DNA from 3 places in the Paenibacillus sp. FSL H8-0048 genome. Region 1 is predicted to be linked to each of the others. Evidence: riboswitches for the same ligand, from Rfam matches in the RefSeq annotation. Region 1 holds a riboswitch; each other region holds the start of a gene.

The links. Region 1 has a riboswitch for thiamine pyrophosphate ahead of NSU18_RS05565 (ABC transporter ATP-binding protein). Riboswitches for the same ligand answer to the same signal wherever they lie in the genome.
Region 2: linked by a shared signal. The riboswitch ahead of NSU18_RS09570 (thiamine phosphate synthase) and the one ahead of NSU18_RS05565 (ABC transporter ATP-binding protein) in region 1 are both predicted to bind thiamine pyrophosphate.
Region 3: linked by a shared signal. The riboswitch ahead of NSU18_RS17465 (ABC transporter substrate-binding protein) and the one ahead of NSU18_RS05565 (ABC transporter ATP-binding protein) in region 1 are both predicted to bind thiamine pyrophosphate.

What each region holds. Positions count from the first base shown of each region.
Region 1 covers NZ_JBBODF010000001.1:1,266,438-1,274,538, forward strand. The annotation lists gene NSU18_RS05550 (amino acid ABC transporter substrate-binding protein) at 1-300, opposite strand, end outside; gene NSU18_RS05555 (DHA2 family efflux MFS transporter permease subunit) at 464-1,984, opposite strand; gene NSU18_RS05560 (TetR/AcrR family transcriptional regulator) at 2,167-2,823, shown strand; TPP riboswitch at 2,890-2,992, shown strand; gene NSU18_RS05565 (ABC transporter ATP-binding protein) at 3,124-3,894, shown strand; gene NSU18_RS05570 (ABC transporter permease) at 3,875-4,651, shown strand; gene NSU18_RS05575 (ABC transporter substrate-binding protein) at 4,648-5,733, shown strand; gene thiM (hydroxyethylthiazole kinase) at 5,757-6,554, shown strand; gene thiD (bifunctional hydroxymethylpyrimidine kinase/phosphomethylpyrimidine kinase) at 6,582-7,409, shown strand; gene thiE (thiamine phosphate synthase) at 7,406-8,065, shown strand.
Region 2 covers NZ_JBBODF010000001.1:2,199,956-2,208,056, reverse strand. The annotation lists gene NSU18_RS09595 (S-layer homology domain-containing protein) at 1-688, shown strand, start outside; gene NSU18_RS09590 (GNAT family N-acetyltransferase) at 827-1,354, opposite strand; gene NSU18_RS09585 (hypothetical protein) at 1,351-1,521, opposite strand; gene NSU18_RS09580 (SDR family oxidoreductase) at 1,812-2,684, shown strand; gene NSU18_RS09575 (hypothetical protein) at 2,831-3,367, shown strand; TPP riboswitch at 3,424-3,526, shown strand; gene NSU18_RS09570 (thiamine phosphate synthase) at 3,651-4,277, shown strand; gene thiS (sulfur carrier protein ThiS) at 4,317-4,520, shown strand; gene NSU18_RS09560 (thiazole synthase) at 4,551-5,315, shown strand; gene thiH (2-iminoacetate synthase ThiH) at 5,345-6,484, shown strand; gene yfbR (5'-deoxynucleotidase) at 7,042-7,686, opposite strand; gene NSU18_RS09545 (fumarate hydratase) at 7,791-8,101, shown strand, end outside.
Region 3 covers NZ_JBBODF010000001.1:4,118,634-4,126,734, forward strand. The annotation lists gene NSU18_RS17435 (sensor histidine kinase) at 1-542, opposite strand, end outside; gene NSU18_RS17440 (response regulator transcription factor) at 539-1,225, opposite strand; gene NSU18_RS17445 (EAL domain-containing protein) at 1,314-2,348, opposite strand; gene NSU18_RS17450 (pyridoxamine 5'-phosphate oxidase family protein) at 2,498-2,917, opposite strand; gene NSU18_RS17455 (hypothetical protein) at 3,076-3,201, shown strand; gene NSU18_RS17460 (hypothetical protein) at 3,250-4,701, shown strand; TPP riboswitch at 4,773-4,883, shown strand; gene NSU18_RS17465 (ABC transporter substrate-binding protein) at 5,034-6,107, shown strand; gene NSU18_RS17470 (thiamine-binding protein) at 6,160-6,453, shown strand; gene NSU18_RS17475 (ABC transporter permease) at 6,450-7,211, shown strand; gene NSU18_RS17480 (ABC transporter ATP-binding protein) at 7,292-8,101, shown strand, end outside.

The DNA of each region.
Region 1 (8,101 bases):
CACACCCAAACGCTTGGTCACTTCCTCGGCAATCTCGACATCGAAGCCCGTCAGCTTGCCGTCCGCATCATGGAAGGTGAACGGTGCGTAGGTTCCTTCTGTTCCGATGCGCAGCTTGCCGCTGGCTTTGACGGCCTCCAGACTATTCTGCTGCCCGGAAGCTGCGCCCTCTGTAGCCGCTGCCGTAGGTTCAGCCCCGGTATTGCCGCCCGTTGCTGTCTTGTCATTATTGTTGCTTCCGCAAGCCGCAGCCGTGACTATGGTCAGGAGCAGCATAATAGTCAGACTAAGTTTTTTCATTCGATGAATCCCCTCTCGTATCTTCTTTATAGACACCGTATATTGATTTCCCATAGCTTAGCTTGCCCCAAATTCTGCTCCTGCAACACAAAAAGCGACCCTCCCGGAAAAGGAGAATCGCTGCTCTATGGACAACATAAGCTCTGCTTCTATATGGGTATTACTATACGTGCATGATTTCTGGCGTTGCCTTCTCCTTAGAACGTTCTGTTCCAGAATGGCGGCCCCGGCGCAGCAGCAGTCCAAGGACCGCACCGCCAAGCGCGACAAACATCATAATGTGGAACGTGTCCGCGAAGCCCTGCGATAATACGGTTTGCTTAGCCAGCAGCAACGCTTGCTGTGAAGCGCCTGCGGAACTTTTCCCGGCAGCCGCCGCCGCTTCCTGCATCTCTATGCCACGCGCCGTTGTTCTTGCGGTCAGAATGGTAACCAGCGTCGAAACGGCCAGCGAAGTAATTACCTGCTGCATCGAGTTCGTCAGCGAGGTTACCCGGTTCACCAGGTGGCTAGGCGCCTTGTTGAGCAGATGCGTGTTCATCGGCATCATCATCATCCCCATGCCCGCCCCGCACATGATCAGCGGAAGGATCAGGTCCCGGCTCTGCGTGGTAAGGTCTACATGCGAATACTGGAATAACGCCCCGGAGACCAGACTAAGGCCGCAGACCACGAGCCAGCGCACACCGATCCGGTCGAACAGTATCCCGGCAATCGGCATCATCAGCCCGGAAGCGATCGCTTGCGGCAGCAGCGTCAGACCGGTATCAAATGCACCGAAGCCGCGGGCCTGTTGCAGAAATTGCGGGAGCAGGAATAACGCGCCGTATAAGCCGAACTGGGCGATCCACTGCACGATGATTCCTGTCGTGAAATCTACGGACTTCAGAATCCGCAGCTCCAGCAGCGGTGTCTTGGAGCGCAGCTCTGCGATGACAAAAGCGATCAGCGCCACAGCGCCCAGCAGCAGCCCGATCAGCGTTTTCTCGGAGGTCCAGCTCTGGGCGCCCTGGCTAACCCCGTAGGTTAACGAAGCAAAGGCCAGCGGACCCAGAACCATACCGAACTTATCCATGCCGGGCACGCTGTTCTTCGCCGCATTCGGCAGCTTGCGCAGTCCAATCAGCACCGCAATGATGCCAATTGGAATATTAATGAGAAAGATCCAGCGCCAGGAATGGTATTCAACCAGCCAGCCCGACAATACCGGACCAATAGCCGGTGCGAACAGAACGGGAATGCCCATAATGCCCATGACTACGCCAACCTTACTTTTGGGAGCAAGTCTGTACACATAGGCCATCCCGACAGGGAGCACACAGCCGCCGCCAAGTCCCTGAATGACCCGGAACACAATCAGCCATTCGGCGCTGCTTGGTGTAGCGCACAGAATCGAGCCTATCGTGAACACAATGACCGCCGTCAGGAAGACTTTCTTGGCTCCGAACCGGTCAGACAGCCAGCCTGACAACGGGATAACGGAAGCCTGAGCCAGCATATAACCCGTAACTACCCACTGCAGTGTATGCAGATCCGTCTTGAAATCCACTACCAGCCTGGACAAGGCTACATTCATTGCCGTACTGTCCAGCACAACCATAAATACGCCTGCAATAATGGCCAGCAGCGGAACCAGAATGCTGGACAGCCGGAAATCGGCTTCCTGCTTCAAGGTCTGATCCATGTCTCTTCTCCTCCTAAAGCTGTCCGCGTTCTACATTGACCTGCGGGCAGATTGTTCTATATAATGAGTGAACGGACAACTGTCCGTAATTGCAATTCATAGTCTACGGACAATTGTCCGTTGTGTCAATTCTTTTATTTGTTTTTCTGTAAATCACTGATTCATTTCTGAAAGGGGTCCTCATGAACAAGCCAGACACCGATGCTGCACTGCTTCCTCCGTCAGCTCCGCAAGCCATAGAATCCTCCCCTCCGGAGTCCGCCGATCCTTATGTACAGCGGATTCTTGAAGCTGCCCGCCAGTTATTCACCGAGAGCGGACTTGAGGCGGTCAGCATGTACAGCATTGCCAAGCGGGCAGGTATAGGGCAAGGCTCCCTGTACCGCCGTTTCACGGACAAGGGTGAGATCTGTTCTGCCCTGCTGAAGGGCAGCGCAGATCAATTCCTGTCCAGTCTGGAGCAGCAGGTCGCTGCCAGTGCCGGTGAAGCTCCGGCGCTAGCTCAGCTGCAGAGCAGCATTGAGCAGATTGCCGATTTCATTGAGCAATATGCCGAGCTGCTGAATATGATCAAAGCCGAGTTCACCGGCAAGAAGCAGCTGACCCAGTTTGAGCATCCTTTTTTCCAGCGGCTGGGGGTGATGATGACAGAGCTGCTGCAGCGTGCTGCGGCGGGCGGTGAGATTATTGACATTGATCCGGCCTTTGCGGCTACGGCCTTAATCTCTGTCCTCAGTCCCGATCTGTACCTGTATGAGCAGAAGCGGCACCACTCCTCCAAGCTGGACATCTCCAGGGGCATCGTCGCTTTGTTCGTGACCGGACTGGCAAAACGCTGACCGCCTGCTCTTTACAAGAGGGGAATTTGTGGTATATTAAGTAGCAATTACGAATTCAATAGCAGCATTATTCACTAGGGGAGTCGGCCGACTGAGACGGAGCTTAAGCTCCGGACCCTTTGAACCTGATCTGGATCATACCAGCGGAGGGAAGTGGAGCAGAATGTATCAGTGGTTCCCGTCACAGGGCCGCAGCTGACTGTACCTTCCGCCCCATTCATTGCCTCCGGGAATGAATGGGGCTTTTTGGTGTTCAGCGCAGTAAATATTTCAATCCGAGGAGGCTTCATACATAGTCTTATGATCAACATTAGCAATCTGTCCTATGCCTTCGGGACCGGTTCATCCCGGACCCCCGTCTTCTCAGGGCTATCCATGAATGTGCAGCGCGGCGAATTCATATCTGTCGTAGGCGGAAGCGGATGCGGCAAAAGCACCTTGTTCAAAATCATCGCCGGTCTGCTGGAGCCCGGCAGCGGCAGGATTATGCTGAACGGAGCCGAGTCCGCTGCAGCAGCGAAGAGACTGGGCAGTGTCGCCTACATGCCGCAGCAGGATCTCCTCCTACCCTGGCGGACCGTAATGGACAATTGTCTGCTGCCCTGGGAGCTCAAGCGCAGCCGTCCCAAAGCAGCCGCTATGGCCGAGATCCGCACCCTGCTGCAGCGCTTCGGCCTTGACGGGACCGAAGGAGCTTATCCGCAGGAGTTGTCCGGCGGAATGCGCCAACGTGTGGCTGTCCTCCGCACCGTGGCGGCCGGGAATGACCTGCTGCTGCTGGATGAGCCGTTCGGGGCGCTTGATGCCATTACGAAGCGCTCGCTGCAGCGCTGGCTGCTGGAGTTATGGGCGGAGCTGGACAAGACAGTGCTGTTCATCACCCATGATCTGGAGGAGGCGCTCCTGCTTAGTGACAGAATCTATCTAATGACTGGCCGGGAGGGCAGCGGTATGCAGGAATTCTCAACCGCCCTCCCCCGTCCGCGCCATCACAGTCTGAACTATGAACCGCAGTTCGCCGCCCTGCGCCAGGAATTGGAGCTGAAGCTATATGAGAACCGCCGCCCCTAGAAGATTGCTCCAGCATTACGCTCCAGCAGTCCTTCTCGCTCTGCTGACGCTTGCGGTCTGGGAGACTGTAGCCTGCCTGGGGCTGGCTCCTCCCTTCATCCTTCCGGCTCCGTCCGCCATCTGCAAGGCCTTACTGGAGGAACGCCGCTTGTTATTCGGGGTGCATCTGCCTGCTACACTGCTGGAGGTACTCACAGGCTTCGCATTGTCGGTGATTTGCGGCAGCCTGCTGGGAATCGCCATGCACCTGTTCAGTCCGCTGGCCAAGGCGCTGTATCCGCTGCTGATTATCAGCCAGACGGTTCCGCTGATCGCCCTCTCGCCCCTGTTCATCATGTGGTTCGGCTACACCTTATGGAGCAAGGTCGCCGTTGTCTTCCTGACCGCTTTCTTTCCGGTGGTCATTGGCACCTATGATGGCTTGTCCAAGAATACAGACGCCTACCGGGAGCTGCTGCTGACGTACGGCGCGAACCGCTGGCAGATTCTAAGGAAGGTGGGCGTTCCGCTGGCTTTGCCCTCTTTTTTCTCCGGTCTAAAGCTGTCGGCAGTGTACTGTGTGATTGGCGCAACGATCGGGGAATGGCTTGGGGGCAGCGAAGGGCTGGGCTATTTCAGCCGCAGAATGGCCGGGAATCTCCAGACCGCCAAGATGTTCGCTGCTGTTGTCTTGTTATCTATACTCGGTATCCTGCTGTTTCTGGCAGTCGCCGCGCTGGAGAAGTTTATTCTGAAGAAAAGAGGACGTTATTCATGACTACTATCCGCTATACCCGTTATCTGTACCATGCAATCTCAAGGCCAGCCATGCTGCTGTCCGTTCTGCTGCTCTGTATGCTGCCTGTCCTGGCAGGCTGCGCCAATACGAATAGTCCGGCGGCCTCCGGCTCTCCGGCTGTTACTACCGCCACCTCTGGGGCAGGGGCTGAGGCTAAAGATGGAGCCCATAAACTTACGATTATGCTAGACTGGTACCCCAATGCTGTTCACTCTTTTTTGTACGCGGCAGAGGCTGAAGGTTATTTCGCTGCGGAAGGTCTGGAAGTTGAGATTCAGATGCCGGCCGATACCAATGATGCACTGAAGCTGGTGGCGGCGGGAAAGGTGGATCTGGCACTCAGCTATCAGCCGCAGGTATTGATGGCACGTGGCGAGCAGATTCCGGTCAAGTCGATCGCTGCGCTGGTGCGCCACCCGATGAATCATCTCATGGTAGCCGCAGACAGCGGCATTACCCGCCCGGGAGAGCTGTCAGGCAGACAAGCCGGATATTCCTCCGTTCCGTTATATGAAGCGATGCTGAATACGATGGTCAAGAGCGACGGCGGAGACCCTTCCTCCCTCAAGCTGGTGGATGTCGGCTTTGAGCTGATTCCTGCTCTCTCTACCGGGCGGGTAGATGGAATTATGGGCGGGTTCATCAATCATGAGCAGCTGATTCTGGAGCAGGAAGGCCATCCGGTCCGCTCCTTCAATCCCGTGGATTACGGGGTCCCGGATTATTATGAGCTGGTGCTGGTCGCCAGTGAGCAGGGACTGCAGGATTCACAGGGCTTTTATCAGAAATTCGTGGATGCTATCAGAAAAGGCCAGCAGTATGTAGCGGATCACCCGGATGAAGCGCTGAAGCTGCTGCTCTCCCATCAGGAGGACACCGCGCCGCTGGATGAAAAGATTGAGAAGCGCAGTCTGGAGATCCTGCTGCCGCTGATGGATGCCGGTTCCCAGCCCTTCGGCTACCAGGACAGCGCCTCATGGGAGAAGGTGAACCAGTGGCTGAGCGAGAACGGCCTGCTGGCTGGAGAAGTGGATGTTAAGAATGCTTTTATTAATTTTTAATTACATCTTTAGGAGGAATTCATATGTCTTATCTGTCCAAAGTACGCCAGGCGAACCCGCTGGTGCATAATATCACGAATATCGTAGTTGCTAACTTCACTGCGAACGGGCTGCTGGCTCTGGGAGCTTCGCCATTCATGGCCGATGCCATTGAAGAAGTAGCGGATGTCGCCGCCATGTCCGGGGCGGTTGTGCTGAACATCGGCACACTGAATGAAGCCGCCATTGCTTCCATGATCGAAGCCGGGAAGGCTGCTAACCGCCACCATGTGCCGCTCGTGCTTGATCCCGTTGGAGCCGGGGCTACCGCCTACCGCACCGATGTTACGGCTAAGCTGCTCAGTGAGCTTCAGCTTACAGCGCTTCGCGGCAATGTGGCCGAGGTTGCCAATGTAGCCGGGGTGAGCTGGGCAAGCAAAGGCGTGGATGCCGGAGCAGGCGAAGGCGATGTAGTCGCTCTAGCGAATAAGGCGGCGCAGAAGCTGAATTGTGTCGTAATTATCACCGGCAAGGAAGACATCATCACAGACGGCAAGCGCACTTATATCGCCAGCAACGGGCACTCCATCCTGACCCGGGTGACCGGAACCGGCTGCCTGTTAAGTGCTGTGGTGGGTGCATTTCTTGCCGTATGCGGAGGCGATGTGCTTGAGGCGGCTGCCGAGGCCCTCTCCTTCTACGGCGTGGCAGCAGAGCTTGCTGCTGAGGCGGCTGAAGACCAAGGTCCGGGCAGCTTCCAAATTGGGTTCCTGAACCAATTGGCGCTGGTGACCCCGGAGCAATACAGCAGCCGCTCACGGCTGAAGCTGCTCGAAGCCTAAAACGTGCACCCCAAAGGAGAGAACAAGATGACTAGCATACGCAAAGCGTTGACCATTGCCGGCTCTGACAGCGGCGGCGGGGCCGGGATCCAGGCGGATTTGAAGACTTTTCAGGAGCTGGGAGTGTACGGCATGTCTGCACTTACTGCACTCACTGCCCAGAACACACTTGGTGTTCAGGGAGTCTATCCGATGGAGCCGGAAACCGTTGCTGCCCAGCTGGATTCGATCGGCAGTGATCTGCCGCCGGATGCCATTAAGACAGGGATGCTGTTCAGCAGTGACATTATCCGCGTGGTTGCCGGTAAAGTGCAGCAGTACGGCTGGCAGCAAAAGCTGGTGATCGATCCGGTCATGGTCGCCAAGGGCGGCTCACAGCTGCTGCTCCAGGAGGCAGTGCAGGCCCTGATTACAAGCCTGCTTCCACTTTCGCTCGCCATTACGCCCAATCTTCCTGAAGCAGAGATGCTGACGGGAATGAAGATTCAGGGCCGGGAAGACCGGGAACAGGCAGCAAGACTGCTTCATCGGATGGGACCCAAGTACATTATTTTGAAGGGCGGACATGACCCTTCGGGAGACGAGGCGGTGGATCTTCTCTATGATGGAAGGGAATTCCATTACATGTCCAGTCCACGGATTGCGACGAAGCATACTCACGGAACCGGCTGCACCTTCTCAGCTGCGGTGACGGCAGGTCTTGCGTTGGGCCATTCCATGCCAGAAGCTGTCCAGACCGCCAAGGTCTTCATTCAAGCGGCGATTGAGGATAGCCTGAACATCGGGGCCGGGCAGGGGCCGACGAATCATTTTGCTTACGGGAACCGGATGAGATCAAGGGGGATCACGCTATGACACGGATTGACAACGAGGATATGCGCAGACTGCTGAAGCTGTACTTCATTATGGGCAGTGTGAACTGCCGCCTCTCGCCGGAGGAGACATTAACCGCTGCCGCTGACGGGGGCATTACTCTGTTCCAGTTCCGGGAAAAGGGTCCCGCTGCGCTTAAAGGTGCCGCTCTGCTCCGTCTGGGGCAACAGCTCCTGCAGATATGCCGGAGCTATAGCATCCCGTTCATCGTAAACGATGACCTGGAGCTTGCAACTGCGCTGGATGCCGATGGCATTCATGTCGGCCAGGATGACCTGCCTGCCCGGCTGATCCGGGAGCAGCTCGGTGAGCATAAGATCATCGGAGTCTCCGCACATAGTCTGACGGAAGCCCGGCAGGCCATTGCGGACGGAGCCGATTATCTCGGAGTCGGCCCTGTCTATCCTACTTCGTCCAAGGATGATGCCCAGGCCGTCCGGGGAACTACTGTCATTGAAGAGCTAAGACGAAGCGGCCTGAGCATTCCTGTAGTCGGAATCGGCGGCATCACCCTGGTGAATGCCCCGCCGGTCTTCCGGGCAGGTGCAGATGGGATCTCCATCATCTCGGCCATTGCCGGAGCTGAGGATATATACGAGACCACGCGAAGATTCGCGCAGCTCGTCACCGCTCCTTAATTTTAGACCAGGCACACTGCGGGTGGTACGATGTTG
Region 2 (8,101 bases), 930 kb from region 1:
AGCGATTGCACTGCTGGATTACTGCAACGTCACAAGCGGCGGCTTGCAGAGTGTAACTATCAGCCGTTCTGAGGGGCTCGGAAGCTTTGAGCCGGGAGCCATCAAATACTATAACAATGTCACCGTATCCGGCTATGATGTGCTGCTGCAGAATCTTAAGATATTTGGAGACCTGGTCTTGGAAGAAGGAATTGGCAACGGAGAGGTGGACTTGGACAGTGTTGAAGTGTTAGGGAAGGTCATCATACAGGGAAGCGGAGATCCCTTAGTGCAGCTCAAGAACACAACCCTGAACCAAGTGATTGTGCAGAAGAAGAGTGGAACTGCCCGCCTGGTAACCGAAGGTGCAACATGGGTGAAGGCGGTGTCGGTACAATCTAATGTGATTCTGGAGGAGGATCAGGGTACAGGTGCCGGGTTCACAGATATTGATCTGCCATCCGGCCCTGCAGCCGGGCTCGCAGTGATGCTTAAGGGCAATTTCGGAGACGTGAACGTTGAAGCCGATGGACCCAACCTCCACCTGCAAAAAGGCTCCATACGCACGGTCAAGACCGCTGCCTCTGCATCAGGACTTAAGATGGAGCTGGATGAAGGCACAACGGTTACTCAGGCTATTCTGAATACGTCAATGAAGGTTACGGGAACAGGCAGAGTTCTGGATGTAATTGTGAAAGAAGATGAATAGAATCCTGAATGAAAAGTTGCTCTTCTAAAGGGCGTCATGCGGAGCATAGAAGAATGTATGCGACAAACCGAATATATTTAGCATGATGATGCTCCTTAAGTGTAGCATAAGGTCTCAGCATCTCTCCCCAGTCTGGTTCTATATCCCGTTATGCCCCAGGTACTCCCGGTCCAGTATTGCATAGAAGTATTGGTTGACCCACTGGTTGTTCCAGTGTATTTCTTCCCGGAATACGCCCTCGCGGACCATGCCTAACCTGTCCAGTACCTTGATGGATGAGGTATTGTATTCATTGCACATAGCCACGACTCTGTGGGCCCTCCATTCTTTAAAAGCAAGCTTCAAGGCCAGCTGAGCCGCTTCGGTGCAGTAGCCTTGCCCCCGGTATTCAGGGAAAAGGCTGTAGCCCAGCTCCCAGCTCTCGCGCTCTTTTACATACCAGTGCAAATGCACTTCACCTGCAGGGGGTGCCTCCGGGGAGGCGAGCCGGATCACGAATTGTTTGTACCAGTCGCTATGGATTCGTTCCGCCACGGTCTTCCGGACTGCCTCCTTGTCGGTTGGAATCATATCCTCGAAGGGCCAGAGTGAGGCGTTGGTTTCAAGCGTTGTGATGAAATCGATATCGTCCGGGGTGACCGGAGAGAGTGAAATTCTTGCGTTCATTTTGCAAAACCTCCTGTTAGTATGATTTCGATCCTACAGATGTCACTATGCTGTGTTATGGTGCCGAAGCGGCCATTAACAATCCCGATGCTTGTATGATGCAGCGACGGCCGTCCGGTTCCATCGATTACCGTTCCGTTCACCAGCAAGAAGCGCTCATTTCCCATGATAGAAGCGTCCCCTCCGTTAAGGTAGTTGTCGTTCCTCACCAAGTATAGGGCTTTCCCCTTAGCGGATATAGATAATATTCTCTTTGGAAACGTTCGTTGCATACTGTACTAACGTCCCGCTAGAGGTGCCGGTGAATGAAGATTAGCTGTTTGGGCGGCTGCCAAGTGTGGTAAGTAACATAACGTACAGCCAAGCAGGCACACTGCCTGATGCATAAACACCAGACCTTAAGCCATGCTAACATGATCAATCAACATTACTGTGGACAGCGAAAGGAGAATGGATTATGCCAGACACTAACAAACAACCTGTCAAAACCCTGCCCCCGCAGGTACAGGATCAGCGCCCCGGAATTGAGAGTGAGATGAACCCGCTCCCGGAGTTTGAGACCCCGGCGTACAAGGCCGCAGGCAAGCTGCTGGGCAAGGTCGCGCTTATTACCGGAGGCGACAGCGGGATCGGGCGTGCGGTTGCCGTTCATTTTGCCAAGGAGGGCGCGGATGTGGTGATCTCCTACTTGAACGAGCATGAGGATGCGGAAGAGACCAAGCGCCAGGTGGAGCAGGAGGGCAGAAAGTGTATTCTGATCGCCGGGGACATCGGGGACGAATGCTTCTGTCAGAGCTTGATTCGTCAAACGGTTGAAGGACTCGGCAAGCTTGACATCCTAATCAACAATGCGGCGGAACAGCATCCGCAGGACCATATTGAGGACATCACAGCGGAGCAGCTGGAGCGCACGTTCCGGACGAATATTTTCTCCATGTTCTATCTGACCAAGGCAGCCATGCCTCATCTTAAAAAAGGCGCTACGATCATTAACACCACTTCCATCACGGCGTATCGCGGCAGCCCGCAGCTGCTGGACTATTCGTCCACCAAGGGAGCGATTCTCAGCTTCACCCGTTCGCTGTCGATGAATCTGGCCGATAAGGGCATCCGCGTGAACGCGGTAGCGCCCGGACCGATCTGGACCCCGCTGATTCCGTCAACCTTTGACGCGAAGAAGGTCAGTGAGTTCGGCGGCACCCAGCCGATGAAGCGCCCGGGACAGCCTGAAGAGCTGGCACCGGCGTATGTATACCTGGCCTCGGACGATTCCTCCTATGTGAGCGGACAGGTGATGCATGTGAACGGCGGCGAGGTTGTCAACGGCTGATGGGTGCGGGATGCAGATTTGTGTGCAACATATAACTTCTATTGTAAAAAGCCTAACCGCTTGCCGGCAGGCTTTTTTTCTGCGCTTGTAACTATTACAATATATTTCCGTCTATTTAGATAATTGGATATGAAAAGGGGATTGGGATGCTTAGAAAAAAAGGATTCATTCTATCGGCAGCGGGGATTTTTGTTTTTCTGGTAGTGTTCATTTATTTGACTCCTTTTGCAGGGAGACTTGTGGCAAATACAAGGTTGGAAGGATATGCAAAAAGCATTGGGATTAGAATTACACAGGAATCGCCGCCGCTACCCCTTGTTACTTCCGGTAAAACCCAAATTCCAGTTACCCAAGGCAGCTATTGCTGGGGGAATTTAGGATGTGCGGATTATACAGGAGGACAATCCATGGTACAGGGGGTTACTCCCACTGTTATAGCCTCTGGGGGGAAGATCGATGTTGCTTTTACTTATAAACCGGCACCCGATGAGGTAAACGTTCAGCAATTTGTCGATGATAAAGAAGTGCAAATTCCATTGAAGAACGGCTCTTTTAATGCTCCAAAAGAACAAGGCGTTTATTACTACGGCATATCAGCATTCTGGACAACCGAGGATGGTAAATTTTCAGAAGGGAGTTCATCTGTGGTTTTTGTAATTGAAGTAAAATCTACGAAAGAATAGCTCTAACAGGAATTATATGCTAATATACAACAAGCAAGACGAAACAACCGCATATGAACGATCACTAGGGGTGCCGCAAGGCTGAGACGGGCGTAGTTGTCCGGACCCTTTGAACCTGATCTGGTTTATACCAGCGTAGGGAAGTGGAGAACGAATATTGCAGCGGGGTACACGGCTCATCCCGGTATTCCTGCTTATATTCCAGACTGCTTCCTTATGGGAGTGGTCTTTTTTGTGTTGGCGCGCGGTTTAGAATGAGCTGGAACAGACGGGAGGGGAAAGAGTGTTGTATGAGATTCATGCGGTCTCGGACGGGCGGCTACAGCCTGAAGCGCTGGCGGAATGGGCCGTTGCGGTACATTCTATGGTGGATTATATCCATCTCCGCGAAAAAGCCATGTCCGCCCGCGAATTGCTGGCGGCGGCACAGCAGATGCTTCAGTCCGGGGTTCCGTCTTCGAAGCTGGTCATTAATGACCGGATCGATGTTGCCCTGGCCGCCGGGGCAGGCGGTGCACAGTTAGCCTGGCATAGCCTTCCGCCAGCCGCAGTGCGCGGCCTTGCACCCGGCCTGCGGATCGGCAGATCGGTCCACTCGCGGGAAGAGGCGGCGGAGGCTGGAAGGCAGGGAGCAGACTTCTGCCTCTACGGGCATGTGTTCCCTACGGCCTGCAAGCCCGGACAGCAGGCACGGGGACTTGCGCAGCTGGCCGAGGCTGTCCGCTGGAGCCGCATACCGCTGATTGCGCTCGGCGGGATTACCCCGGGCAATGCCGGAGCGGTGCTGGCTGGGGGGGCGGCTGGCATTGCGGTCATGTCGGGGATCTGCGGAGCCCCAGATCCGGTGGCAGCGGCCTTGGCCTACAGGGCAGCGGTTCACAGGGTGGCAGAGCAGTCTTGTAACCCATGAGATGGATCAAGTAAAAGGCGCGGCAGGAGGTGAACAGACATGATCGTGACCGTTAACGGGAAGAGGCACAGGCTCGAAGAGAGCTGCCGGACACTGGAGGATCTGCTGGCCCGGCCCGAGTGGGCCGGTAAGCTGGTAATTGTCGAGCTGAACGGTGAACTTGCCGGCAGAGAGGTTTATGGAGAGACACTGCTTAGCGAGGGGGACCGGGTGGAGCTGGTTCATTTTGTAGGCGGAGGCTAAACACAAAGACTTATCCCAGGAGGCGTTAAGATGCAAGATCCATTGATGATTGGCGGCGTGACTCTAACCAGTAGACTATTCATTGGCACCGGAAAATACAGCCGTAACACCCTCATTCCCGAGGTCATTACGCGATCAGGCTCACAGGTTATTACCGTTGCCCTGCGCCGGGTAGACCCGGAGAGCAGTGACAATATTGTCAGCCATATTCCTTCCCATATGACCTTGCTGCCTAATACCTCAGGTGCGCGCACCGCAGAAGAGGCGGTACGGATTGCCCGGCTGGCGAGATCGGCGGGGCTGGGCAACTGGGTGAAGATTGAGGTCATCAACGACCAGAAATATTTGCTGCCGGATAACATGGAGACGATCCGGGCGACCGAGGTCCTTGCAGCAGAGGGCTTCGTGGTGCTTCCGTACATGAGTCCTGATCTGTCCGCTGCCCTGCGGCTGAAGGCAGCGGGGGCTGCGGCTGTGATGCCGCTAGGGGCACCGATCGGGTCCAACCGCGGGCTGCAGACCAAGGAGCTGATCCGGATTCTGATCTCCGAGACGGATCTGCCGGTGATCGTGGATGCCGGAATCGGCAGACCGTCCGAGGCGGCTGAGGCGATGGAGATGGGCGCTGCTGCGGTCCTGCTCAATACAGCGATTGCCACCGCTTCAGATCCGCTGCTGATGGCAGAAGCCTTCCGCGCTGCGGTATCCGCAGGGCGCAAGGCTTATCTTGCCGGACTGGGGCCTGTAGAAGAGACGGCGGCAGCCTCTTCACCGTTGACCGGGTTCTTGGCCTGACAGATGGAATAGGGAGGAGAGGAACGGTTATGAGCTTTTATGAGACGATGACCCGGCTGGAGCAGCTTCCTTACGGGACGCTATGGAGCCGGTATACGGCAGAGGATGTGAAGCGCGCGCTTCGTGCAGAGCAAGTCGATGAAGAGGGGCTGATGGCCCTGCTGTCACCGGCAGCGGAGCCTTATCTGGAGGAGATGGCACAGAAGGCGCACCGTTTAACGCGTACGCATTTCGGCCATGTGATGCAGTTGTTCACACCTATGTATCTGGCTGATTTTTGCGTGAATCACTGCACGTATTGCAGCTTCAGTTCTATTTATGATTTTCCGCGCAAAAAACTGACGCTGGAACAGGTCGCCCGGGAAGCAGAGACCATCGCAGCCACGGGCCTGCGCCACATTCTGATACTGACCGGAGAATCCCGGAGGGACAGTCCGGCTGGTTATGTGAGAGACTGCGTGGATGTGCTGCGCGGATACTTCTCCTCCGTCAGCATTGAGGTGAATCCGCTCTCGACAGCCGAATATGCTGAGCTCAGAGAAGCCGGCGTGGACGGTCTGACGCTCTATCAGGAGGTCTACCACCAGGAGACTTATCGTACGCTGCATGTAAAAGGCCCCAAACGCGTCTACCGCAACCGGCTGGATGCTCCCGAGCGGGGCTGTGAGGCCGGCTTTCGTTCAGTAAATATCGGGGCCCTGCTCGGCATGTATGAATGGCGGCAGGAGGCGCTGGCCACTGCGCTGCATGCGAGGTATCTGCAGGACAAGTACCCGGAATGCGAAATCGGGTTGTCGACGCCCAGATTCCGTCCTTACTTAGGCGAATTCAACCCCGCAAGCGACGTAACCGACCGGGCGCTGGTGCAGATCATCCTGGCGTACCGTCTATTCCTGCCGCGCTCCGGCATCTCGCTGTCCACACGTGAGCCTGCCGCTCTGCGCGATCATCTGGTCCAGCTCGGCATCACGAAGATGTCCGCAGGGGTATCCACCGAAGTGGGCGGGCATTCCCTGGAAGGGGGAACCCCGCAGTTTGAAATCTCGGACAACCGCAGCGTGGCTGAGATGGCCGAGATGCTGCGTTCGCAAGGACTCCAGCCGGTATTCAAGGACTGGGATATCCTGTCCGAGCCGCTTGGCTTGAGTAGGCAAGCTGGTTTGGCTTAGTTTCATGTGACCAAACTGGATGTAAGTTACCCTGATCAGGCTGACCGGATGAATTAAAACTGAACAGATTAATCGAATCTACTTGAACAGATTAACCAAATCAAGTTAAACTGACCAGACATACTAATGAATCTAAGTTGACCAGACTGACTAAATCAACTGAACTTAATCAGACTAATTCAATCAACTTATATTGACCAGAATAATCGTGCCTGACTTAACCTGCCCGTTTGCAAATAACCCGCCATGAGGCGGGTTATTTGCATTGTATAAGCGTTCTGGGCTGCGCGTGGGCCGGATATATGCGGAAAACCGAATACAATCGCTAGCGCGAAGGCTGATGGACCAAATGTAAGCGAAAAACAGAACACAATTTCCTGCACGAATGCGCGTGGGCTGGATGTGCGCTCCTCAGGGCTGATACCGGATGCATTCAGAAAGCAGTCGGATGGAGAAATGTGCTGCTACTTAAGAGTGGCATAGGGTATTCGCATTGTTCAGATATTAGTGTTCCAGTCAACGCTAGGAGCCAACGCTATGCGAATGCCATACTCTAATTACTCTATAGATTCAGACTCTCCGGCAGACTGCCCCTGATTCGCGCTGGAAGACAGCTCGTCTAGCGACATCTCGAAGCCCGGAGCCATGTGTTCAAGGAAATACTCCATCTCCGGCATCTCCAGCACATGCAGCTTCGCAGCGGTCTGCTCCCGGGCGGCGGCGAATTCGCGGTTGCCTGCGGCGACCTCCCAGACGCATTTCAGGTAAGCGTCAAGCACATCCGCTGCCTTGACGTAGCGGAGCAGTCCGGCATCCTCGAAGCCGGGCGGGCTGGTGTGCGGCTGCAGGAGCGGCGCGTAGACTGCGCTCAGCTCCGGCGGGATCATGGCCGCCAGCCGGTCGGCGGCCACCTGCTCCATCTCGCGGAAGCTGGACAGCAGACGCGAGTTGTTATGCTTCACCGGCGTGGCGATGTCGCCGGTGAAGACCTCGGTGGCGTCGTGGAACAACGCCATCGTGGATGCGCGGTCGGCGTTCAGCGACCGGCCGAAATGGGCATTGCCAATGGTGCACAGCATGTGCGCCAGCAGGGCGACCTGGAACGAATGCTGCGCCACGTTCTCCGGAGCGGTGCTGCGCATGAGGCTCCAGCGCTGGATATATTGCAGCCGGTAGAGATAGGCGGAGAAATGGTAGTTCAATTTTGAAGTAACCCCTTTCATGAGCAGCTTAATGTGCTATTATAGTAACTAATTGTACCAGAGTTAGGGCCGCTTGAACCAGATGGAGAGGAGACTGAATGAAGATGCAGCATTTTGAAGAGAGCATTTATAATTTGATTGTAGAGACCTCCACGAACCTGCCAGGTGATGTGCGCCGGGCGGTGGCCAGAGGGCGCGCACTGGAAGACCGGGCAACACGCTCCGGACTGGCACTGACCACGATAGCGCAGAATATCGGAATGGCGGAGCAGCAAATATCGCCGATCTGCCAGGATACGGGGATGCCGACTTTTATAATCCATACGCCTGTGGGCGTGAATCAGATAGAGATGAAGAAGGATATTCACAGCGCGATTATACGCGCTACGAAGAACGGCAAGCTGCGGCCCAATTC
Region 3 (8,101 bases), 2.9 Mb from region 1:
GTATATTTGCTCTTCGTAATATCCTCAGGCAGCTGCATCACCATGAAGCCCTCTGCGGCCTCTGCCCGGTCTCCAATAAAAGCGACAATAGCCAGCGGCTTCAGCGCCGCACTGTCCTTCATGAAGGCTACCGCTTCAGCGGCGCTCCACTGGGCGGGAATAGCCGGAGCCTCTCCCGTCAAGAGCAGCGGCGGTCCTGAAGGCTCGGTCACCAGCTGTGTTTCCCCCGCAGGATCGACCCAGAATATTCTCGACAGCGGATAGGCTTCACTTAAGGCCAACAGCCGGCGGTTGATATCCTCAGGAGGCTGGTCAAGGAGCTTGCGGGCTTCCTCATGCCACATCCTCTCCAGCTTATCTATCCTGGAATACTGCTCATACGCCTTGGGTGGACTTGTATGAGTAATCCCCCCAAAGATGCTGTACACGGCAATCGTCAGCGGAATAACAACGGGCACGAACAGCAGTGCAGCTACGATAATGAGCAGATAACGAAAAAGCAGCGAGCGGTGCAGCAGTTGGAAGCGCCCCGCCCCTTTCACCCTCTCACCCGGTAGCCGATCCCCCGGACCGTCTCAATAATCTCCGGCGCGGCCGGATCAAGCTCCAGCTTCTCGCGCAGATAACGGATATGTACCATCAGCGTCTTGTCGCCTTCAATGTAGCTCTCCCCCCAGACCGCCTCATAGATCTGCTCCTTAGTCAGAATCTGGCCCAGATGCCGCAGCAGATAAGAGAAGATCTGAAACTGCTTGCCGGTAAGCATAATCTCCCGTCCGGTTGCAGCTTCCGTAACTACACTGCTTCCCGGCCGGACGACCAGATGCTTGAGCGTCAGTTGAGCGGGCGCGGCTGCGCCGCTTCTTCTCAGCAGAACCTCGATTCTCGCCGCCAGCTCATCGGGATGAAACGGCTTGGTCAGATAATCATCGGCGAAGTCCAGCCCCTGAAGCTTATCGTCAATGGAAGTGCGGGCCGAGAGCATCAGAACCGGCAGCTCCGGATAGGCCCGCTTCAGCCGCCGACCGACGGTGAAGCCGTCCAGACCCGGCAGCATCACATCCAGAATCGCAAGCTGGCAGCCCTCTGCGGCTTCAAGCGCCCCGTCTCCGCTCTCCAGCCAGCGCACAGCATATTCCCGTTCCCGCAGATCAGCCGCCAAGGCACTGCCGATCTCCCGGTCATCTTCTACGTACAATAGGGTTACACTCACGTTGTTCTCCATCCTTTCTTCCTTCCAAATGGAATCACAAATCCCCGGATACCAGCAGTCTTGAGGTCTGCCGGTATCCGGGGAGAATGATCCTTGCTGTTCAGGCCGTAATTCCGAACCGTCCCGGCGGCTTATCCTCCGGCAGCCCGAATAGATAGCCTTGTCCCAGATCCATGCCTAGATCACGGCAGACCAGGAATTCCTCACGGCGTTCTATGCCTTCGGCCAGCAGGCTTGCACCGAATTCTCCAGCCCTGGAGATAATCTCCCTAAGAATCCGCTGCTTCCCTTCATCCCGGTCACAGAAGCTGATTAGACTGCGGTCAACCTTGACATAATCGGGCTGGAGGCTGGACATTAGTTCAACGGTGGAATAGCCAGCGCCCACATCATCCAGCGCAACCCGCATCCCCTGCTGGCGGTATTCGGCGAAGATGGCGCGCAGATGCGGAATATCGCTGATCTGCTCCGTCTCCACAACCTCAAATACATAATCCTCCGGATTCTGGTCTAGCCTCCGTATCGCCTCAAAAGTATGCGTAAGACAATACTTGGGATTATAAATAGAAGAGGGCAGGAAGTTAATGAACCGCTTGATGCCTTTGGGCAACAGCTTACTGCCGGTCTCTATCGCCGAGATCCGGGCGGCCCGGTCAAGGAAGGAGTGAAACCCTGTCCGCCGGGCAATCTCAAACAGCTCATAGGGCTGAAAATAACTGCCCTGGGGCAGCGGGCGCAGCAGGAATTCAAAGCCGACAATCTCCTCGCTGAAATTCACAATCGGCTGCATATGGCTGCAAAAATCATGGCTCATAATGATGGACACCAGATTCTCATTGGCGAAGCGGACCTTCAGCTGCTCAAAGGTCAGCCACCGGTCTGGGGCCGCAGAGGCACCTTTACTCTTAACGCATACGGTTAAGGAATCCGCTACGTCCTTAGCCGCCACCAGCATTTCTATAAGCTTCAACAGCTCTTCTTTACAATGATATGGAATGATACAAGTCTTGCTTGTCTGATAACCTTCATAACCGGCATTTCGGATGGTCGCAGCCAGCGGAGCTGAGCAGGGGCGGAGCTTCAGCTCCCCTTGATCCTCAATCGGGTCAATGTCAGCACAATCAACACAGTTCATGGCAATCCCTCCGCCTCATGATGTCGATAACCTGAGGTCATTATAGCATGATTCCTCCGGCACAAGGCACAATGCGGAAAGCCGCAGCAGAAAGAGCCCCTTATGAACCTTGAAGGTTCCTAAGAGGCCCGGATTGCCGGACTATATACTTAAGACTGCCATACCCCATGCCCGCCGTTCTTGCCCATATATTCAATCCGTGAAGGTGACAGCTCAAGAATGACATAATCGGGATCATCCGGCCCCTTGAACCATTTCTCCAGGGACTCATTCCATACCTTAGAGCGCAAGCTGTCGTCCTTCGTTACAGCAACCGTTGCTTCGATCTCCAGTACATCCTTGCCGCCGCCCTGTTCATAGCCGAGCAAGAGACAAGCATTCGGATTATCCTGAAGCTCTTCTACCTTATGAGTCTTGCGGTTAGTTGCCAGATAGATGGACAGCCCGTCATGAAATACTGCCATATAACGCACTTTAGGCTTGTTACCGGCCTCAATCGTGCCGAAGGAACCGAACCTGTTGTCGTCCAGCACCTGTATGATTGTTTTCTCCAGCTCTTTGTTGTCCATTGACGTCACAGCTCCCTTCAAATTCATGTGAATATTAAGTTTATATTCACGTCCACGGTTTGGATTTATGATTAACCTGTGCCTAATATAGTGTACCCTTCCCGTTCATTCTGAATCCCGCCATCTGTTCATAAATTGATTAATAAGGAGTCTTATCCTTGAAAAAACTAATCTGGACCGGCTGGTCCATGGATCATCTGCAGATCGCCCAGACCTCGGGACTTTTGGCCGCTTGTGCCGCGCTGTTATTCGTGCTGAGCGTGACCGCTTGGAGAATAGGGTAAATGTAAACTACAAGGTCCATATTCTGTGAATAAGGATGGAACCCACACATGGCTGAACTGCATTCTGAGCCCACTTTGCATACCGCCTTACTGCAATTCATTTTCCCCTTTTCAATTAAGGCGGAAGTCGATCAAGAGCTGATTGAGAGCCTTCAGGAGGATGGATTTACGCGTTTTTTTCTGGAGAACAAGGAACTGGAACATGCCTATTACGGGGAGAATCACTGTGTATCCCATGAGAAAATGGAGCGCAGCTATCTTCCGTTTGCCGCCCATGTCCTGTTTCCGCGTGAGAAGGACAGGGATTCCTTCCGCCGCTTTTCCCGGGCTAACGATCTGCTGTGCGGGCTGCAAATGCCCTTCCAGACGGTTCCCTTCCGCGTGCTGTCGACCGATGTGTTCCTCTGCCCGTTCGAGCTGGGCTTCCTGACGGTAAGAGTCGCTATTGAGGAGGAGAATCTCCCCTTCAGCATGGTGCTGGAATTCGCCGACCGCTTCCGCAATCTGGAGGATGTAAGTGTTCAGGATGAGCATACTTTCATTCATTGTCATCAGAAGTCTTTTGCCCGGGTGGAGGATTTCGTGTTCAGGCATCTGGCAGCCGGGCTTGAGCCGTATCTCGATCCTGCGGAGACGAACGGCAATTATTTCGAGACCCTGCCCTTCTTCGTCGATGAACGGATGCTGGTGCAGGCCTTCTACGGCGTTAATCTCCCGGAGGACGAGGAAGAGATCAGTGTCGAGCTGCTCTACCGGGCCTCCCAGGTGGACGGTCTGAACATCGACGGCAGCCCCTATATGAGTGCGAGTGATCCGGACTATATCAAGCAGTACACCCGGGAGCACTGCTATAGCCGCTGGGGGCCGGACACCTACTACATGACCAATGAGCAGACCTTCTGCTGCGTGAGCCGGGCGAGGCCGGAGATTGCCGCAGGCTTGATCAGCCAGATGTACGGCGAGTATTATTACGGAATGCTGCTGAGTATTTTCCACAAAATCGTGCTGCTGAAGCTCGCCAACCTCCACTCCCGGCTGCGCATCAACCACGATAACGACGAGATTGAGAATCTGATCTTCCTGATCAACAAATTCTCGGCCAAATTCTACTTCCTGGAGCTGATTTCGCAGTCGCAGGGACGTGAGATTTTTTTTCAGCTGCGTAAGGTGTATGGCAATGATGCCCTGTTCGATGAGGTGAAAATGACGCTGAATGACCTGTTCCAGTATCAGGACAAATTCCAGGCCAAACGGCGGGATACGCTCCTGATGGTGCTCACCGTGTTCACGGTCATCAGCGGGATTTACGGGATGAATCAGGTGATCGAGGATCTGAAGGGACAGATTGACTGGAGCAAAATGCTGGAGTACTCCGCGTTCGAGTATCTGGCTCTGTTCCTGACCTTCTCGGGGATCACCGTCAGTATCGGCCTAACGGTAAGAGAGATCTGGAACGGCATCCGCAGCCGCCGCAAGAAGCGGCATTATACGAGGGATTAAGATATGAGGGTGGACAACGGCGGGACTGCCGTCTATAATACACCGTAAGAACATAGCAATACCCGTGAACTTTATAGAACCAGGGGTGCTGGAATTGGCCGGCTGAGATTGTATCCCACAAGATACTGACCCTTATACCTGATCTGGATAATGCCAGCGTAGGAATCTTCATTCGGCACAGTGCCCCTAAGCGGTACTGAAGCTGAAGTCCCCTCACGCAAGTCACTGGCGTCCCGATCTTCGGGACGCTTTTTTGATTCTAAGGATGTACAGGAATACGGTTTCTGTAAGCTCTGAAGACCAGGGGTTGCTGGAAGGAGAGAGAAAGAGAAATGGGAGTCAAAAAAACAGCACTACTCCTGCTCAGCTCCATGCTGCTGCTTACCGTAGCAGGATGTGGCGGCGGAAACAACAGCGGCAATGCGGGGGCCAGCGCACCTGCTGCAGGAAACAGCACAGCTGCACCTGATGCAGCCGCAGCCGCACCCACGGATGCACCTAAGGCGCTAACCCAGGTTAAGATTGCCCTGGACTGGACGCCAAACACCAATCATACAGGCCTGTATGCTGCCAAGGAGCTGGGTTATTACGCAGAGGAAGGTCTCGACGTACAGATTGTACAGCCCGGCGCTGCCGGGTCCGATACGATGGTCACTTCCGGCGAAGCCCAGTTCGGCATCAGCGCCCAGGAAGCCCTGACTCTGGCCCGTCTGCAGGATGTGCCGCTGGTGTCGATTGCTGCTATCATTCAGCATAATACCTCCGGGTTCGCGGCTCCGAAGGACCGCAATATTAAGACGCCGAAGGATTTCGAAGGCAAAACGTACGGAGGCTGGGGCTCCCCTGCGGAGCAGGCTGCCATGAAAGCGATCATGGACCCCGAAGGCGGGGATGTCTCCAAGGTGAAGCTGGTGAATATCGGCGAAGCGGACTTTTTCACAGCCGTGAAGCGGGATATTGACTTCGCCTGGATCTTCTATGCCTGGACCGGTGTGGAGGCCGAGCTGCGCGGGGAGCCGCTGGATATGCTGTATCTGAAGGATTACGCTCCGCAGCTGGATTACTACACCCCGGTGCTGACGACCAGCGAGAAGGAGATCGCCGAGCATCCTGAAGTGGTGAAGGCCTTCCTGAAGGCTACGTCGAAGGGCTATCAGTACGCTATCGATAACCCGGAAGAAGCTGCGACGGTCCTGTCGGACGCTGTACCAGACCTTGATCCCAAGCTGGTGCTGGCCAGCCAGAAATGGCTTAGCCCGAAATACAAAGACGACGCCCCGCGCTGGGGGGAGCAGAAGCTTGAGATCTGGAAGAATTACGCCGACTGGATGTACGGCCTGAAGCTGCTGGATAAGCCGCTGGATGCGGAGAGTACGTTTACGAATGAATTTTTGCCGGAATCATAATGAACCCGCATGGCGGGAATCTTATACTTAACTTGGAGAGGAAGGATTCATCATGGCTAATACATTGCTCAGCATTCAGGTCATTCCCAAGACACCGAACAACGAGGATTCTATCCCTTATGTGGACAAGGCCATTGAGGTCATTCAGAAGTCAGGCGTGAAGCATCAGGTGAATCCGCTGGAGACCACGATGGAAGGCGAGCTGTCCGAGCTGCTGGATATTGTGCGTGACATGCATGAGGCGCTGATCGCCTCCGGCAGTCCGAGTGTCATCTCACAGATCAAGGTCGCCCATAACCCGGGCGGCATCAGCATGGACAAGCTGACCGAGAAATACCGGCCGTGAGAAGCACCTGGAAGCTAGTGTGGCCGCCCTTTGTGGCGGTCCTCTTTTTTGTCGGGATATGGCAGCTCTCGGTCATGCTGTTTCACATCCCGGCTTACCAGCTGCCCAGCCCCGCGGATATCGCGCGTGAGTCGAAGAACAACGCCTCAGGGATCTGGGAGCACACCGCCGCCACGCTGCGGCTGACCCTGATCGGCTTCCCGGTCGGCACAGGCATCGGCCTGCTCACCGCCTTGCTGCTGCACCTGCTGCCCTGGGTCAAGCGGGCGATCTATCCGCTGCTGATCCTCAGCCAGAATGTGCCCTCCATTGCGCTTGCCCCGCTGCTGATTATCTGGTTCGGCTTCGGTCTGCTGCCCAAAATTATCCTGATCACTCTCGTCTGCTTCTTCCCCGTAGCTGTTGCAGCCATGGGCGGGCTGGCCCAAAGCGACCGGGTGATGCTGAATTATATGAAAATGGCCGGTGCGGGCAAGTGGCAGATCTTCACCCGGCTGGAGCTTCCCGGCTCCCTGCCCTCCCTGTTCTCCGGGCTCAAAATCTCCGCCACCTATGCGGTGATGGGCGCAGTGGTGGCCGAATGGATCGGCGCCGACAGAGGGATCGGCTATTATATGCTGCTGCAGAAGTCCTCTTACCGTGCGGACCGGATGTTCGTGGCCATCGCCATCATCGTGCTGCTAAGTCTCGTGTTATTCGCGCTCATTGCCCTGCTGGAGAGATGGCTGGTGCGCTGGAAGCCGCGCAAGGATGCTTAAGAAGCACGGGAAGATCATCCAAAACGGACCAACCAAAATAAAACTGAAGGAGGCTGGACGAAGTGTCTGAGCTTACGAGGATTGAACTGGAGAAGGCGAACGTAGATGGACGCCTGCGTACTCAGAGTGTGCCGCCTGCGCTTGAAGTCAGCGGCATCTCCAAGTCATTCACGCACCGCCGCCGGGAGACGCAGGTGCTGGATCAGGTATCCCTGACCGTGGAGCCGCAGGAATTCGTCTCCATTGTCGGCCCGTCCGGCTGCGGTAAAAGCACGCTGTTCCATATCATCGGCGGCCTTACGCTGCCGGATACCGGAACCGTGAGCATGGACGGCATCCCGGTGACCGGGCAGCGCGGCAAGATCAGCTATATGCCGCAGCAGCCCGCGCTGTTCCCGTGGCGCAGCACGCTCGACAACGTTCTGCTTGGCGGCGAGCTGCAGGGCGCCCCCAAGCGGGAGGCCCGCGAGGCGGCACGCCACTGGCTGGCGAAGATCGGCCTCGGCGGCTTCGAGCGGGCCTACCCGCACATGCTGTCCGGCGGCATGCAGCAGCGGGCCGCCTTCCTGCGGGCCATGCTCGCGCCGCAGGAGCTGATGCTGCTCGATGAGCCGTTCAGCGCGCTCGATGCGCTGACCCGCGAGCAGATGCAGCGCTGGCTGCTGGAGCTGTGGGAGGAGAACCGCCGCTCCGTGCTGTTCATCACCCACAACATCGAAGAAGCGCTGCTGCTCTCCACCCGCATCTACGTCTTCTCGGGGCGTCCCGGCTCCGTCCTCCACACCGTGGAGGTCCCCTTCCCGCGTCCGCGCCGCGAAGAGATCGCCGATTCGCCGGAGTTCCTCCGGATGCGGCGCCAGCTCTCCCAGTGGATGCGCGAGGAGCAGGCG